DNA from 3 places in the Paenibacillus sp. Pae15 genome. Region 3 is predicted to be linked to each of the others. Evidence: riboswitches for the same ligand, from Rfam matches in the RefSeq annotation. Region 3 holds a riboswitch; each other region holds the start of a gene.
What was found. A riboswitch is a leader RNA that binds a small molecule or an ion and turns the genes downstream of it on or off. The one in region 3 is predicted to bind cyclic di-AMP.
Positions count from the first base shown of each region.

Region 1: another riboswitch for cyclic di-AMP. It lies ahead of NR121_RS22910 (stalk domain-containing protein); the one in region 3 lies ahead of NR121_RS00065 (APC family permease).
Region 2: another riboswitch for cyclic di-AMP. It lies ahead of NR121_RS01905 (TrkH family potassium uptake protein); the one in region 3 lies ahead of NR121_RS00065 (APC family permease).

Region 1 covers NZ_JALJRM010000038.1:39,827-42,096, forward strand. Annotated here, with positions in the region: gene NR121_RS22905 (DUF6483 family protein) at 85-801, opposite strand; cyclic di-AMP (ydaO/yuaA leader) riboswitch at 948-1,099, shown strand; gene NR121_RS22910 (stalk domain-containing protein) at 1,104-1,952, shown strand; gene NR121_RS22915 (polysaccharide deacetylase family protein) at 2,097-2,270, shown strand, end outside.
Region 2 covers NZ_JALJRM010000002.1:30,404-32,673, forward strand. Annotated here, with positions in the region: gene NR121_RS01900 (CPBP family intramembrane glutamic endopeptidase) at 1-929, opposite strand, end outside; cyclic di-AMP (ydaO/yuaA leader) riboswitch at 1,158-1,296, shown strand; gene NR121_RS01905 (TrkH family potassium uptake protein) at 1,361-2,270, shown strand, end outside.
Region 3 covers NZ_JALJRM010000001.1:14,134-16,403, forward strand. Annotated here, with positions in the region: gene NR121_RS00065 (APC family permease) at 1-1,146, opposite strand, end outside; cyclic di-AMP (ydaO/yuaA leader) riboswitch at 1,354-1,521, opposite strand; gene NR121_RS00070 (cysteine hydrolase family protein) at 1,835-2,270, shown strand, end outside.

The DNA of each region.
Region 1 (2,270 bases), on a different contig from region 3:
TTTAACAGGCTTTAACACCGGATGTCAACTACAAAAGACGAACATTAACTAAAAAGACATAAATAATAGTTCGCATTTCGTACCCTATTCATTCAGATTTTTCCTGATAGTGGCATGTTTTATTTTTATATTCTTCAGTTCCTCGAGGCCGTCTTCGACTTCTGTCTTGGATAAATTGCCTGCAGCCAGCCGCTCTTCTTCGACAGAACGCCAGCGTTCGTACATGCGTATTCCTTCATCCAGCACCGTTATCCACTCCTCACGGAGATGTTCAGCCTCGTTTAGCTCGTCCAATAAATGAAATAAAACATCCTCGCTTTTGGCATATTGTCCGCAATCCTCATAATAAAAAACAAGCTTATGCATGGTATCCGTCGGCATAGACGCACGGTTCGCGAGAGCCAGCGCCGCATCGATCCGCTCTTTGAACATCCCGCCCAATTCATCCCGGGGATCCATCTCCCTGGCGGTGAGCAGCAAGTCCAGCGCCTTTAATCCGTCCTTAATTGCAGCAGCCGCGTGACCGCTCTCTTTCTGTGCAGCGCCCCGCGCGTTCAGCATATCTCCTAAAGCCAGCACTTTTCCTTGATCGACATGTCCGTCCTTGGAAAGCAGTGCGAGCAAATCCTTGGTAGATAAAGCGTGAATCAGCCTGGAATTAAGCCCTAACAATTGACGCATGGCCTGATTCAACAGTTCAAGGGCTTCCTGCAAACGTTGATTTTTCCTTGCGAACATTACTTTATGCAGCACTTCCGTCGTCTGCTCAATCAACCGCATGAGATAATCGCGTCTGTACATGATCTCTTCCCTTCAATTCTGGCCGTGTCGTTCTTTTTATTGTACAGGATTATTCAGCATGAGGAAAACCGGCGCTAGAAGCAATTCCATTATGAGGGAATGATTGGTTGATTTTGTGCATTGAACCGGAACATTATCCTATGTTAGGCTTTTAAAAGCCGAATCGTACAGCTTAATTATGTGTACGTACGGGGGACTAAGCACTTGGGGTGAATGCTTGCAGGCTGCACGGCTGCGCTAGGGAACAACCTCTTCCCGAACCCGACAACTAACCTCGGAGGCAAAAACAGGAGGGACGCATCATGAATTTTCGTTTCAAAAACATGCTCCTGGCATGTGTATTTGCCGTGCCTTCAGTTTTAACGGCATCTATACCCGCACATGCGCAGGAACCTGTACGCCTGGCTGATGACGTCAAGGTACAGGTAAACAAAAAGCTCGTGGCATTTCCGGATGCACAGCCTTTTGTGGATGAGAATCACAAACTTCAGGTCCCCGCGAGAGCGGTTACGGACAAGCTCGGGTACAAGCTTCAGTGGGAACAAGACGGTTCCCGATTCACCATTACAATACAGAGCAGCGACAAAACCGTTTCGCTGTCGACCGGTGACCGGAGCATGACGGTTAACGGAAAGCCGACTCAAATTACGGACCCGGCCAAGTTTGTAGACGGACGCGTGTATGTCCCTTTTCGGCTGATTTCCGATACTTTCGGAATCAAAACCCAATGGGACAAGATCAACCGGATCGCGATTCTCAGCACGGACGGCCAATATCATGCTCCCGCATGGTACCGGCCGGTGAACAAGGTTAGCAAGGTACCGAATTATTCCAAAGTGATCGTAGCCAAGGCTACGGCCTATACTGCTTCTGCCGATGAGAACGGCGGTTATGCGGGACTCGACTATATGGGCAACCCGCTGCGTCTGGGCACCATTGCCGTAGATCCGTCCGTGATCCCGCTCGGCTCTAAAGTGTATGTCGAGGGTTATACGTATGATGGTCTTCCTGCCGGCGGAATGTACGCCACGGCAACCGATACAGGAGGTGCGGTGAAAGGCAACCGCATAGACATTTTCCTGCCTGAGAGCAAAAATAAAGCAAGAATGTTCGGAATTCAACAAGTAAAAGTATATATTCTCGGTTCATGATCTTATTTGATTCTCATCCATAGCACGAAGCGGCCGTCTCTCCATCGAGGCGGCTGCTTTTTTTTGGCTGCCGGACTTGCCGCATACTTTTGTTCTGACGTCCAAAACCTAAGATGGTCATGTCAGAACGGAGGTCGATTCGTTATGCATCGCCGTATATGTAGGTTCATGATTGCTTTGGTGGTCCTGTTTCTTACCGGCGCCGCTCCCTCAAACAGCGAGGTCGTATGGAACGTCGAGACGGATCAGAAGCTGATCGCACTTACGTTTGATGATGGACCGAATCCGGTGTATACGCCGCAGATTTTGGATTTGCTG
Region 2 (2,270 bases), on a different contig from region 3:
CATAAGTAAAACAGGGCTACTGGCCAGGAAGGTCCGCTTCCGTGCATCGTTCGGAACGCAGGGATCATATTAAAATTGTTGACGATATAAATCGCCACGAAGAAAAACGTGAGCAGCGCACCGCGCGCATAGCGGATGTCACGCCGCCGCCGCACAACAAGGATCAGCGCCGCGAGTGTCATCACAAGCGAGATTCCGATACTGATCCGCGTCATTAAAGCGGAACGGCGATCCTGCGCTTCCTGCCAGGCCATGAACGCATCCGGAACCGGAAATACCGGCTCAAACGCAGTGACCCGGCTGCCGGACACTTTCAGGTGAAGCTCCAGCGGGGCTTCGCCTATTCGCTCCGTCTTGCTGCGGAAGATGAGACTTCCGTTCCCGGCCCGCCCGGATTCGCCCGTCAATGCAAATTCCGCGGGGTCATAGCCCATCTCCCGAATGGCGGTATTCGCCGTCTTCAGGAGGCCGGCATCCGGAGAGCTTACGGATTCGCTTCTGGCGGTTGCGGTCCGGCTCATCGAGAATCCGAATATGGCCAAGGTTTTATAATTCACCGCCACATAGTACGTTGCGCCCTTTTCGATGTCGTTAATCTCCACCTCAAAATATTCGAGGGGAAATCGTCCTTCATATTTTTTCTTGTATTGATCGTACAGCTGCTCCTTTAGCAAATAGCCGTTTCTTACCGGGTAAGATTGGTACAAGGTATGGGCTTGTGCGCCTGGTCCTATCGCAAAGCGGTTGCGGACAAAGCTCATCGCAGCATTCGCCGCTTGCTGCTTTGTAACGACGGGAAGGTCTTCGGCATCGTCTTTAGGGAGGCGAGTCTTGTCCAAATAGGCGGAGGCAAACGTAACGCCCAGGTACAGCATCAGGCCAAGGACGGCCAGAAGCAGCAGTGGAGGTTCGAATCGTCGTTTCGGCATGAAATGCTCCTTAGCAGATATGGGATAATAACAGTCTATTCTTTTAAGGTAGCATACATTCCATAAGCAAATCCAATGATAACAAGAGCTACGCGAGGCAATATTCAGCAAAGCGAAGCGCCACACCTATAAAAACGCTTACATATGTCGTAATTTTGCGAAATCCGGTGCATTCAGGTGAAACAAGGCTTTGTACTTCAATGAAAAGAGGATTATAATTCATATCAATTGAATAGCGAGCCGAATTTCTAAAGGAAAACGGGGGAACCATGAGTTTAGGGGTGAATTCAGCGGATACAATCCGCTGATAGGGTGCCTGTACATCCGAATCCGACAGCTAACCTCGTAGGCTTGAATTACAGGAACCTTAAATTGACATTGGGTTTCCAGTGTCTTTTTTGTTGCCTGAAACGTCAAATAGGGGTGCATTCATGAAAACCATTGCCAGGAAAGTCGAGCTCACGCCTCCGCAAATTTTGGTCATCGGTTTTGCTGTTATGATCTTGATCGGCTCCATGCTGTTGTCGCTTCCCGCGGCCTCGGCCAGCGGTGTACCGATGCGTTTCCTGGATGCTTTATTCACGGCGACATCGGCAGCCTGTGTAACCGGACTTGTCGTTGTGGATACGGGCACTTATTTTACCCTGTTCGGCCAGATGGTTATCATGCTATTGATCCAGGTCGGCGGGCTCGGGTTTATGACCATGGCTACCTTATTCGCATTTGCCCTGAAAAAGCGCATCTCACTTAAAGAAAAGCTTATTTTGCAAGAAGCACTGAATCAGAACAGTCTTGAAGGCATTGTGCGGTTAATCCGTAAGGTGATGATTTATTCGCTCACGATTGAGTTTACGGCTGCCGTTATTTTCGCTGTTCGATGGTCGGTTGATTTGGGTCCCGGCAAAGCGGCTTATTATGGTATTTTTCATGCCGTCTCCTTCTTCAACAATGCCGGTTTCGATATTTTCGGGCCGGTAACGGGAAAATTCAGCAGCTTGACGGCTTATGCAGCTGATCCGGTGATCAACGCGGTTTCGATGGGACTCATCATTTTGGGTGGAATCGGTTTCGTCGTTCTGTCGGACCTCATGGATTATAGAAGGAACCAAAAGCTGACGCTTCATACCAAAGTGGTGCTAAGCGCTACCGGTTTTTTGATCGGAATCGGGGCGTTGATTATATTTATCTTCGAATTTACGAATTCCAGAACGCTTGGACCGCTCGACTGGTCCGGCAAAATACTCGCCTCACTGTTTCAATCCGTTACACCGCGGACAGCTGGAGCCAATACGCTTGATATTGCCGGGCTTAGGCAGGCGACGCAGTTTTTTATCATCATTC
Region 3 (2,270 bases):
AGGAATAAACACCCCTACGGCATAAAGCGGAATCAGGTTCTCCGTATGTCCTTGGAAAAGAATAACAAGCAATGCCGACAATACACCTAAGAAGATAATGCCGTTAGAAAAACCGAGCCGGTCGCCGCGCACCATAAACATATGCGGCATGTATTTGTCTTTGGCCAGCATAAAGGCAAGCAGCGGGAATGCGGAATACGCTGTATTTGCCGCCAAAAACAGAATCAAAGCGGTGGTGCCTTGGATGAAATAGTAAAGGATGCCCCGGCCGAATGTGTTTGCCGCAATTTGGGATACGACCGTTTCTTTTGGAGCCGGCGTGATTCCATACCAATAGGCAAGTAAACTGATACCGATAAACATGGCACCTAGAATCGTGCCCATCATCATCAGCGTAGCGGCTGCATTGCGCTCAGCCGGTTGTTTAAAGTTTGGAATGGCATTGGATACGGCTTCTACTCCGGTTAGCGCGGAACACCCTGAACTGAAAGCCTTCAATAGGAGGAACCAACTGATGTTCGAAACGGCTGTGCCCAGTTCAGGCACTTCGGCGTGTCCCCCGCCCGATATATATTTGATGACTCCCGAAATGATAAGAACAAAAATGGCGAAGACAAACAAATAAACGGGCAGTGCTAAAACGGATGCAGACTCCGTAATTCCTCGCAAGTTCATGATGGTAAGAAACAGGATCATCGTCAACGCAATAAGGACCCGGTGTTCATGCAAGGATGGAAATGCCGAGGTAATGGCATCCGTCCCGGCCGAGGAACTGACAGCAACAGTCAGGATATAATCCACCAACAGCGAGCCTCCGGCCATCAAACCGATGGAGACGCCCAAATTGTCTTTGGCTACGACATAAGCTCCTCCCCCTTTGGGGTAAGCAAAAATCGTCTGCCGGTAAGAAAAAATGAGAACCGTCAGCAATCCGAGAACGGCTATGGAAATGGGGATCGAATACCATATTGCGGCAAAGCCTGCAGCCATCAATATGATCAAAATTTGTTCGGTACCGTAAGCAACAGAAGATAATGCGTCTGAAGAAAGTACCGCAAGCGCCTTAAACTTGCTTAGTTTTTCTTCTTCAATCTCGGTTGACTTCATAGGACGGCCGATTAATAATCGTTTTATTTTATTTAGCATACTGTTCCCGCCCTCATTATTTATTAAGGAGTTTTGTAAACAAGATCATCACAACAAAAAAACCCTTAAATCTCCAGGAAGAAACTTTACTTATGGTTTCCAAATGTGTTGTTAATCAATCATCCTCCAACCTATCCCGTTTTTAGACAACAAAAAAACACAGAGGCTTGAGCTCTGTGTTTGCCTATCAGCAGACAGCACGTTCAACTCCTCTCTCATACAACGCTTACGAGGTTAGCTGTCGGATTCGGGCTATGAGAGCAGCCCTACGTGCGGAATAAACATGTTCCTGCACGATTCACCCCATGGACATCCAAATATATGTCCTTATTGGTTCCCCCGTTTTCCTGTTTGGAAATTCAGCAAGGTGATATGTTCAATGGTTGAATCTTACACCTTACAGGACAACATTGCAAAGCAAGAAATCGGATAAAACCTTTGCTAGATATGAATTGCTTTGTAAATGAGACGCTTTTATAGATCGCTTTCTTTATTTTACTTCAAATCTCATGGATTTTCTTTATATTTCAGGATTTTTGCGTTTGCGGGCTGTTGCGGATGCTTGAAAACCAATGGATTGGAGTTGTTTTCCCATTCCTTTTTGTTCCCAGCTGAATTTGAATAAGCCATGGAATAAAGCACATAATAGGGTGCGTATACCAAGTATACCCATGAAAGGGGAATCCTCATGAGAAAAATACTGCAGTGTTCCTTTGTGTTTTCGTTTCTTGTCTTTGTTGATCTTTATGTTGTTGCAGCAGCACAAACCGCACCATTTTCATCGCCGGGAATGCAGGTGGATCAAAGCCATACCGCTTTGGTGATCACAGATCCGCAAAATGACTTTTTAAGCCCGAAAGGTGCAGCATGGAATTTAGTGAAAGACAGCGTTGCTGAAAATCACACGATTGAGAACATTGAATTATTATTAAAAACAGCAAAAAAGAATAAGTTTAAAGTATTTGTGTCCCCTCATTACTATTATCCCTATGACCAAAAATGGTTATTTGGGGGTGCTATGGAACATGTGATGCACGATATCAAAATGTATCAGCGAAAAGGTCCATTATCGCTTGAAGGCTTTCAAGGTTCGGGTGCCGACTTTCTGGATAAATATAAGCCTT